Regions from separate parts of the Rhizobium sp. YTUHZ044 genome, predicted to be linked through region 2. Evidence: predicted binding sites of a transcription regulator. Region 2 holds the regulator's gene; the other holds the start of a gene.
What was found. The regulator LexA, encoded in region 2, represses DNA repair genes until DNA is damaged. The targets are predictions, from matches to a motif close to TGTTCNNNNTGTGTTCNG.
Positions count from the first base shown of each region.

Region 1: the regulator LexA is predicted to act here: its motif matches at 1,499-1,516, upstream of recA (recombinase RecA).

Region 1 covers NZ_CP101426.1:2,135,248-2,139,456, reverse strand. Annotated here, with positions in the region: gene NL154_RS10700 (pseudouridine-5'-phosphate glycosidase) at 1-366, opposite strand, end outside; gene NL154_RS10695 (carbohydrate kinase family protein) at 456-1,400, opposite strand; gene recA (recombinase RecA) at 1,631-2,719, shown strand; gene alaS (alanine--tRNA ligase) at 2,875-4,209, shown strand, end outside.
Region 2 covers NZ_CP101426.1:1,785,677-1,789,885, forward strand. Annotated here, with positions in the region: gene NL154_RS08875 (ComEC/Rec2 family competence protein) at 1-1,379, shown strand, start outside; gene lexA (transcriptional repressor LexA) at 1,360-2,079, opposite strand; gene NL154_RS08885 (VOC family protein) at 2,275-3,171, shown strand; gene kdsA (3-deoxy-8-phosphooctulonate synthase) at 3,168-4,013, shown strand; gene eno (phosphopyruvate hydratase) at 4,155-4,209, shown strand, end outside.

The sequences.
Region 1 (4,209 bases), 350 kb from region 2:
GGCGCGGGCCGCCGCGATCATCGTCGCCGCGACCGTGGTGGCGCCGGTGCGGCGCTCGGCGATCGCGAAGGCGAGATCGGCCCGCGACACCTTCATCACCTCAGTTGCCTTGGCAAGCTGCTCCAGTTGCGCAGCTTCAAGGCCGATATGCAGCGTGCCGTGGATGACCGCGATCGTTGCCGGCACGGCGCCCTGTTCGCGAATGATCGTCTCGACGCTGCGCGCCATTTCGATATTGCCGGGATAGGGCATGCCATGCGTGATGATGGTCGATTCCAGCGCCACCAGCGGTGCGCCGCGCTGCTTGGCGCTGGCGACCTCCTTCGAATAGGCGATCGGCAGAAGAGGGGAGATGGGCTTGGTCATGATCTTGTCCTGTGATCGGCGGAGCATGAAACCGAAAAGTGTGGGCGGTTTTCGAACGGCATCATGCTCAACTCTTTAATTCAGTCGCTTCAATGTAGAATTCTGACCTCGGGAACAAGGGCAAGTGCCTCGTTCAAGAGATCCGGCGTCAGATTTTCGTTGACGGCGTGCCGTGACTGCACCGTGAGCGCTGCCGCCGCCGCGCCGTGGCGAATGGCCTCCTCAAGCGGCAGGCCAAATATCAAGGCGGCGAGCGTGCCGGCGGCAAGGGAATCGCCGGCGCCCGTGACATCGGCGACGGTGTCGGCGATTGGCGGCTGCAGCGCCACGGCGCGGTCTTTGCAAATCGCAACAAGCTCGCGCCGGCCGCGGGTGACCACGGCGTTTCTGATGCCGATCTCGTTCAGGAGCGGCGGCCAACCGCCCGAATCCTCCGGCTGCACGCCGGTAACGGCAGCGGCTTCGGCCTCGTTCAGGAACAGATAGTCGATATCCGCGATGCAGGGTTTCAGCCGGACCACCTTGGCCGGCGAGATTGCGATGGCCGCGACGGGTTTGGCCAGGGAGTTCGCCTTGGCGACGATCGCCGCGATCGTCTCTTCCGGCAGATTGGCGTCGACGAGAATGAAATCATGCGCGGCGAAGGCCTCGCGCACCCAGCGGATGGACAGGCGCCGCGGCACGAAGAAGCGGTAGAGATCCATGTCGGCAAGGGCGATCACGAGGTCGCCGTTCTTCTCGATGATCGCTGTGTAGCTCGGCGTCTTGCGGTCGAGGAAGACGAAGGGCCGGTCGTCGATGCCGGCGAAATCGGCGGCTTCGCCGACCATTTCGCCGAAGGGATCGCCGCCGCGCGGCGAGATCATCGTCACGTGAAAGCCCAGTCTTGCAAGGTTGCGCGCCGCATTGAAACCGCCGCCGCCCGGCTCCTCGATCCAGGTGCCGGGGTTGCTGGCCCCTGGCGCCGTTTCGCCGGAGATGCGGCCACGCCTGTCGATATGGGCGCCGCCGAGAACGAGAATCTTTTTCATCAACTCACCCGCTTCTCATAACCCGGGAAAGGCGAATCGAAGCGGTCCGCCTGGCTGCGACAAAGCCGGCTCATAAGGCCTAAGCCGTTGCTTTGCATTGATAAAACAAATGTAGAACACGGGCCGTTTTACCTTTTTCTTTCAAATGTTTGTACGCCTATTGCGGGAATGGAACAAATAGGGTACAAACTCGACATTGCTTGAGCGGCTTCAATAACCTAAAGGTGGATCGGATGTCTCAGAATTCATTGCGGCTGGTAGAGGACAAATCGGTGGACAAAAGCAAGGCGCTTGAAGCGGCACTCTCACAGATTGAGCGGTCGTTCGGCAAGGGCTCGATTATGAAACTCGGTTCCAACGAGAACGTTGTCGAGATCGAGACGGTTTCGACGGGCTCGCTTGGTCTTGATATCGCGCTCGGCATCGGCGGTCTGCCGAAGGGCCGTATCATTGAAATCTATGGGCCGGAAAGCTCGGGCAAAACAACGCTTGCGCTGCAAACCATTGCGGAATCGCAGAAGAAGGGCGGCATCTGCGCTTTCGTCGATGCTGAACACGCGCTCGACCCGGTCTATGCCCGCAAGCTTGGCGTCGATCTGCAGAACCTTCTGATCTCGCAGCCAGACACCGGCGAGCAGGCGCTCGAAATCACCGACACGCTGGTGCGCTCCGGCGCCGTCGACGTTCTCGTCGTCGACTCGGTCGCCGCGCTGACGCCGCGCGCCGAAATCGAAGGCGAGATGGGCGACAGCCTGCCGGGCATGCAAGCCCGCCTGATGAGCCAGGCGCTGCGCAAGCTGACCGCTTCGATCTCCAAGTCGAATTGCATGGTGATCTTCATCAACCAGATCCGCATGAAGATCGGCGTCATGTTCGGTTCGCCGGAGACAACGACGGGCGGCAATGCGCTGAAATTCTATGCGTCCGTGCGCCTCGACATTCGCCGCATCGGCTCGGTCAAGGAGCGCGAAGAGGTGGTCGGCAACCAGACCCGCGTCAAGGTCGTCAAGAACAAGATGGCGCCTCCCTTCAAGCAGGTCGAGTTCGACATCATGTATGGCGAAGGCGTGTCGAAGACAGGCGAACTCGTCGATCTCGGCGTCAAGGCCGGTATCGTCGAGAAGTCGGGCGCCTGGTTCTCCTATAACAGCCAGCGTCTCGGCCAGGGCCGCGAAAACGCCAAAACCTTCCTGCGCGACAATCCGGATCTCGCTCGGGAGATCGAGCTGGCGCTGCGCCAGAATGCCGGCCTGATCGCCGATCGTTTCCTGCAGAATGGCGGTCCGGATGCCGATGACGGCGATGCCGCCGCGGAAATGTAATTTTCGCGCTTGAACTTGATCTGATATCTCAGCCGGCTGCATTCCCTTATCAGAATGCGGCCGGTTTTGTTTGTCGGCTGGACAGTGGCGGAGGCGAACGTTAAAAGCCGATGGATTTGTATTTACCGGCCTCGGGCAGCATTGAAGGGCATAGAATGAGCGGCGTGAACGATATCCGGTCGACCTTCCTCGACTATTTCAAGAAGAACGGCCACGAGATCGTTCCGTCCAGTCCGCTCGTGCCGCGCAACGACCCGACGCTGATGTTCACCAATGCCGGCATGGTGCAATTCAAGAACGTCTTTACCGGCCTGGAAAAACGTCCTTATGCGACGGCGACAACCTCGCAGAAGTGCGTGCGCGCCGGCGGCAAGCATAATGACCTCGACAATGTCGGCTATACCGCGCGTCACCTGACCTTCTTCGAAATGCTCGGCAATTTCTCCTTCGGCGACTATTTCAAGGAGAATGCGATCGAGCTTGCCTGGAAGCTGGTGACCGAAGGGTTCGGCCTGCCGAAGCATCGTCTGCTGGTGACCGTCTATTCCGAAGACGAGGAAGCTGCGGCTTTGTGGAAGAAGATCGCCGGTTTCTCCGACGACAAGATCATCCGCATCCCGACCTCCGACAACTTCTGGCAGATGGGCGATACCGGCCCCTGCGGCCCGTGCTCGGAAATCTTCATTGACCAGGGCGAGAATGTCTGGGGCGGCCCTCCCGGTTCGCCCGAGGAAGACGGTGACCGGTTCCTGGAATTCTGGAACCTGGTTTTCATGCAGTTCGAGCAGACCGAGCCGGGGGTTCGCAATCCGCTGCCGCGTCCGTCGATCGACACCGGCATGGGTCTGGAGCGCATGGCCTGCATCCTCCAGGGCGTTCAGAGCGTCTTCGATACCGATCTTTTCCGCATGCTGACCGGCACCATCGAGGACACGATAGGAGTCAAGGCGGAAGGCAGCGCCAGCCACCGCGTCATCGCCGACCATCTGCGCTCCTCGGCCTTCCTGATCGCCGACGGCGTGCTGCCGTCGAATGAGGGCCGAGGCTATGTGCTGCGCCGTATCATGCGTCGCGCCATGCGGCACGCCCAGCTTCTCGGCGCCAAGGAGCCGCTGATGTACAAGCTGCTGCCGACGCTGGTGCAGGAGATGGGCCGCGCTTATCCGGAACTCGTGCGCGCCGAGGCGCTGATCTCAGAGACGCTGAAGCTTGAAGAAGGCCGCTTCCGCAAGACGCTGGAGCGTGGCCTGTCGCTGCTGTCGGATGCGACCACAGATCTCGGCAAGGGCGACATGCTGGATGGCGAGACCGCCTTCAAGCTTTACGACACCTACGGCTTCCCGCTCGACCTGACGCAAGACGCCCTGCGCGCTCGCGAGATCGGCGTCGACATCGCGGGCTTCACCGATGCCATGGAGCGCCAGAAGGCCGAAGCCCGCTCGCATTGGGCCGGCTCCGGCGAGAAGGCAACCGAAACCGTCTGGTTCGAG
Region 2 (4,209 bases):
ATCCGACAAAGAAGATCGCCGCCGCCGGTGCGCTCATGGCCGTCACCGCCTATTACCTGATCTCCGGTTTCGGGGTTTCGGCCGAGCGCGCTTTTATCATGATGACCATCATGCTGATTGCCGTCTTCTTCGATCGGCCGTCGATCAGCCTGCGCAATGTCGTTCTCTCTGCGCTCATCATCATCGCCATTTCACCTTCGGAAGTATTGGGACCGAGCTTTCAGATGTCCTTTGCCGCGACATTGGCTTTGGTATCGGGCTATCAGCTGTGGAAGGACAGGCGTGTCCGTGAAAACGCTTTCCTGAAATTGCCGATCATCAGGCCGGTGGTTGTCGTCGCCGGTTTCTTCGGCGGCGTCTTCCTGACCTCGCTGATCGGCGGTTTTTCCACCGCCCTGTTTTCGATCGAGCATTTTCATCGCCTGACGGCTTACGGCCTGCCGGCAAACCTTGCGACGATGCCGATCATCTCCTTCATCGTCATGCCGGCCGGGCTGCTGGCGATGCTGCTCATGCCCTTCGGGCTGGATGCTCCGCTCTGGACGGTGGTCGGATTCGGCCTCGATCTGGTGATTGCGGTTGCCAAGACGGTGTCCGGCTGGGGCGGCGATATCGGCATCGGCCGCTTGCCCGCCTGGTATTTCGCAGTGGCGGTGGCAGGCTTTCTGCTGCTGACGCTGCTGCGCACCCGGCTGCGCCATGTCGGCACATCCATCATCGCCGTCTCGACACTCACCGTACTGCTGCTGCCGGCTCCCCGCCCGCCGGATCTGGTGATTTCGGAGGATGGTGGTCTGGTTGCGGTCGTTGCGGCTGAGGCAATCGCGTCCAACCGTGAAAACCCGCCGGATTTCATCTTCGACCAGTGGCAGCGAGCGCTGGTCCTGCCGACACATGTTCCACCGAAGATGCTGGATGGTCCGGCTATCCCGCCGGAAGGAGAAGACCGCCGAGTCAGGCTTTCCCGCGATCAGCAGAACGAAGCGAGCGCAGCGATGCGGGCAGCCGCAGCAGGCGGTGAAGCAAACCGGTTTTCCTGCGTCAAGAAGGCGTGGTGCACATCACGACTCGGCAATGGCCATATCGTCACCGTCATCGACAATGCCGCCTATCTCGGCCCGGCCTGCGATACGGCCGATATCGTCGTGACCTCGGTCCGCCTGCGTTTCAACAGCTGCCGTTCAGGCGGGACGCTCTTCACCGGCGAGACGCTCCGCAGGACCGGTTCCGTCGAATTGCGCTTCGCCGATGCCGGCCTGCAGGTCGCAACCGCATTCGAGGCGCTATCGCGGCCATGGATGCGCCATCGCGCCTATGATTGGCGCAAAGACAGTTTTACCGAATCCGGTCCGGCTGCTGTCAGTGATAACGGCGAATGAGGCCGACGAGCTTGCCCTGCACCTTGACGCGGTCCGGCCCGAAAATCCGGGTCTCGTAAGCCGGGTTGGCGGCTTCCAACGCGATCGAGGCGCCCTTCCGGCGGAAGCGTTTCAGCGTTGCTTCCTCGTCGTCGACGAGGGCAACGACGATGTCGCCGGGACTTGCGGTGCTGCCGTTGCGGATGATCACGGTGTCGCCGTCGAAGATGCCGGCGTCGATCATCGAATCGCCCTTGACCTCCAGCGCGTAGTGCTCACCGGAGCCAAGCATGTCCGCGGGAATGACGATGTCATGCGTGTTGTTCTGGATCGCCGAGATCGGAACGCCGGCGGCGATTCTTCCCATGACCGGCACGGAGACAGAGTTGCCGTTGTCGGCGACCGGCTTTGCGGCAGCGGGGGCGGCGACCGGCTGGGGTTTGCCGAGGCTGCCCTCGATGACGCTCGGCGAAAAACCGCGGCGCTGTTGCAGGCTGGGGTTATAGGCCTCCGGAAGCTTGATCACTTCAAGCGCCCGGGCGCGATTCGGTAGGCGGCGAATGAAGCCGCGCTCCTCGAGCGCCGTGATCAGGCGGTGAATGCCGGATTTCGAGGCGAGATCCAGGGCATCCTTCATTTCGTCGAAGGAGGGAGGGACGCCGGATTCCTTCATGCGCTCATGAATGAAAAGGAGAAGCTCCTGTTGTTTGCGCGTGAGCATCGACGTCAGACCCCTGATTGAAACAAATCCAGAACAGACACTATATGTTCCATATGTGTTCCGCAAGTAGCTAAATTTCCGTAAAACTTCGGGCCAACTCGTCGAGATTTTTAATTTCATTCGACGGGATTGGCGCACATCGCTTGCATTCGGGGAGGGGCTGTCGCACATCTTTGCCCCTTTCAGGAGGATATCATGAACGCGCATTCCGCCAAGTCGCATCCGCTGGATCACGTCGTGCTGCCGGTGGTCAATATCGATCTGGCGCGTGAGAGGCTCGGCAAGCTCGGTTTCACCGTCGCCGCCGATGGGCGCCATCCCTTCGGAACGGAGAATGCCTGCGTCTTTTTCGCCGACAAGACCTATCTGGAGCCGCTTGGCGTGGCGAGCGTCGAGGAGAGCGAGGCAGCGGCCCGCCACGGCAATGTCTTCATCGCCCGCAATCGCGCCTTCCGCTTCCGCTGCGGCGAGGAGGGATTGTCTGCGCTGGCCTTCCTCAGCGAGGATGCCGGCCTCGATCATAAGCGCTTCGTCAGCAACGGCGCGAGCGCCGGCGAGATGTTGCAATTCAGCCGGCCGATGCGGATGCCGGATGGTTCGGAGACCGTCGGCAGCTTCAAGCTGGCCTTTGCAGCTGATCTGCGCGCACCCGATTTCTTTCTCTTTACCTGCCAGCGCATCAATTCCTTCCCGACAGATCGCGCCGCGCTGGAGACGCATGCCAATGGCGTGATCGGCATTGCCGAGATCGCGCTTTGTGCGCCGGACCCGGCGGCATTCGCCGCCTTCGTCGGGCTTGCGATAGGGCAGGCGGCGGCGGAGAAAACCGGTTTCGGCGTGAATATCGCGGCATCAAATGCGAAGATCAGCCTGATGACGCCCGAAGGGCTGGAGGCCTATTTCGAGCTTGCCGTCTCATCCGCCGATCGTGGTCTGCGCGGCCGGGTAATCCTCTTCACCGTCGCCGATCTTGCCGTGACAGAAGCGCATTTGGGTGCTAACGGGATCACATTCACGCGCAAGAACAATCGCATTCTGGTGAAGTCTACGCCCGGGCAGGGTGCGCTCTTCGCCTTCGAGGAAACACGATGAGCACCGACACGAATTCCGAAGTCAGGATCGGCGAAGGCGAAGGTCAGGTCACCTTTTCCAATACCGCCCGCCTGTCGCTGATTGCCGGCCCCTGTCAGATGGAGAGCCGGGACCACGCCTTCATGGTCGCCGGCACGCTGAAGGAGCTTTGCGCAAAGCTTGGCATGGGTCTTGTCTACAAAAGCTCCTTCGACAAGGCCAACCGCACCTCGCTCTCGGCCGAGCGCGGCATCGGCCTGGAAAAGGGCATGGAGGTCTTTGCCGACCTCAAGAAGGAATTCGGCTTTCCGGTCATAACCGACGTCCATACGGCCGAGCAATGCGCCGAGGTGGCCAAGGTGGTCGATGTCCTGCAGATCCCGGCCTTCCTCTGCCGTCAGACCGACCTACTGATCGCCGCCGCAAGGACCGGCCGTGCCGTCAATGTCAAGAAGGGCCAGTTCCTCGCCCCCTGGGACATGAAGAACGTCCTGAAGAAGCTCAACGCCAGCGGCAATCCGAATGTGCTCTTGTGCGAGCGTGGCGCTTCCTTCGGCTACAATACGCTGGTCTCCGACATGCGCTCGCTGCCGATTATGGCGGCGATGGGCGCTCCCGTCATCTTCGACGCGACGCATTCCGTCGCTCAGCCGGGCGGGCAGGGCGATTCCTCCGGCGGCCAGCGCGAGTTCGTGGAAACGCTGGCGCGCGCGGCAGTGGCGACGGGAATTGCCGGCGTCTTCCTCGAAACCCATCAGGACCCCGACAACGCGCCGTCCGATGGCCCGAATATGGTTTATCTCAAGGACATGCCGCGACTGCTCGAGAAGCTGCTTGCCTTCGATGCGATCGCCAAGTCCTGACGTTCAACAAGCTGACATGTTCGTGGTTTAGGCCACGACGGAATGCTGGTTCGGAGGCCGGAAATTGCGGCATTGTAATTTGCACGCCTTCGATTATGACAGGCTTCGAACGACTTATCACCCACCGAGCAGGAAGAACCCATGACTGCAATCACCGATATCATCGCCCGCGAGATCCTCGATAGCCGTGGCAACC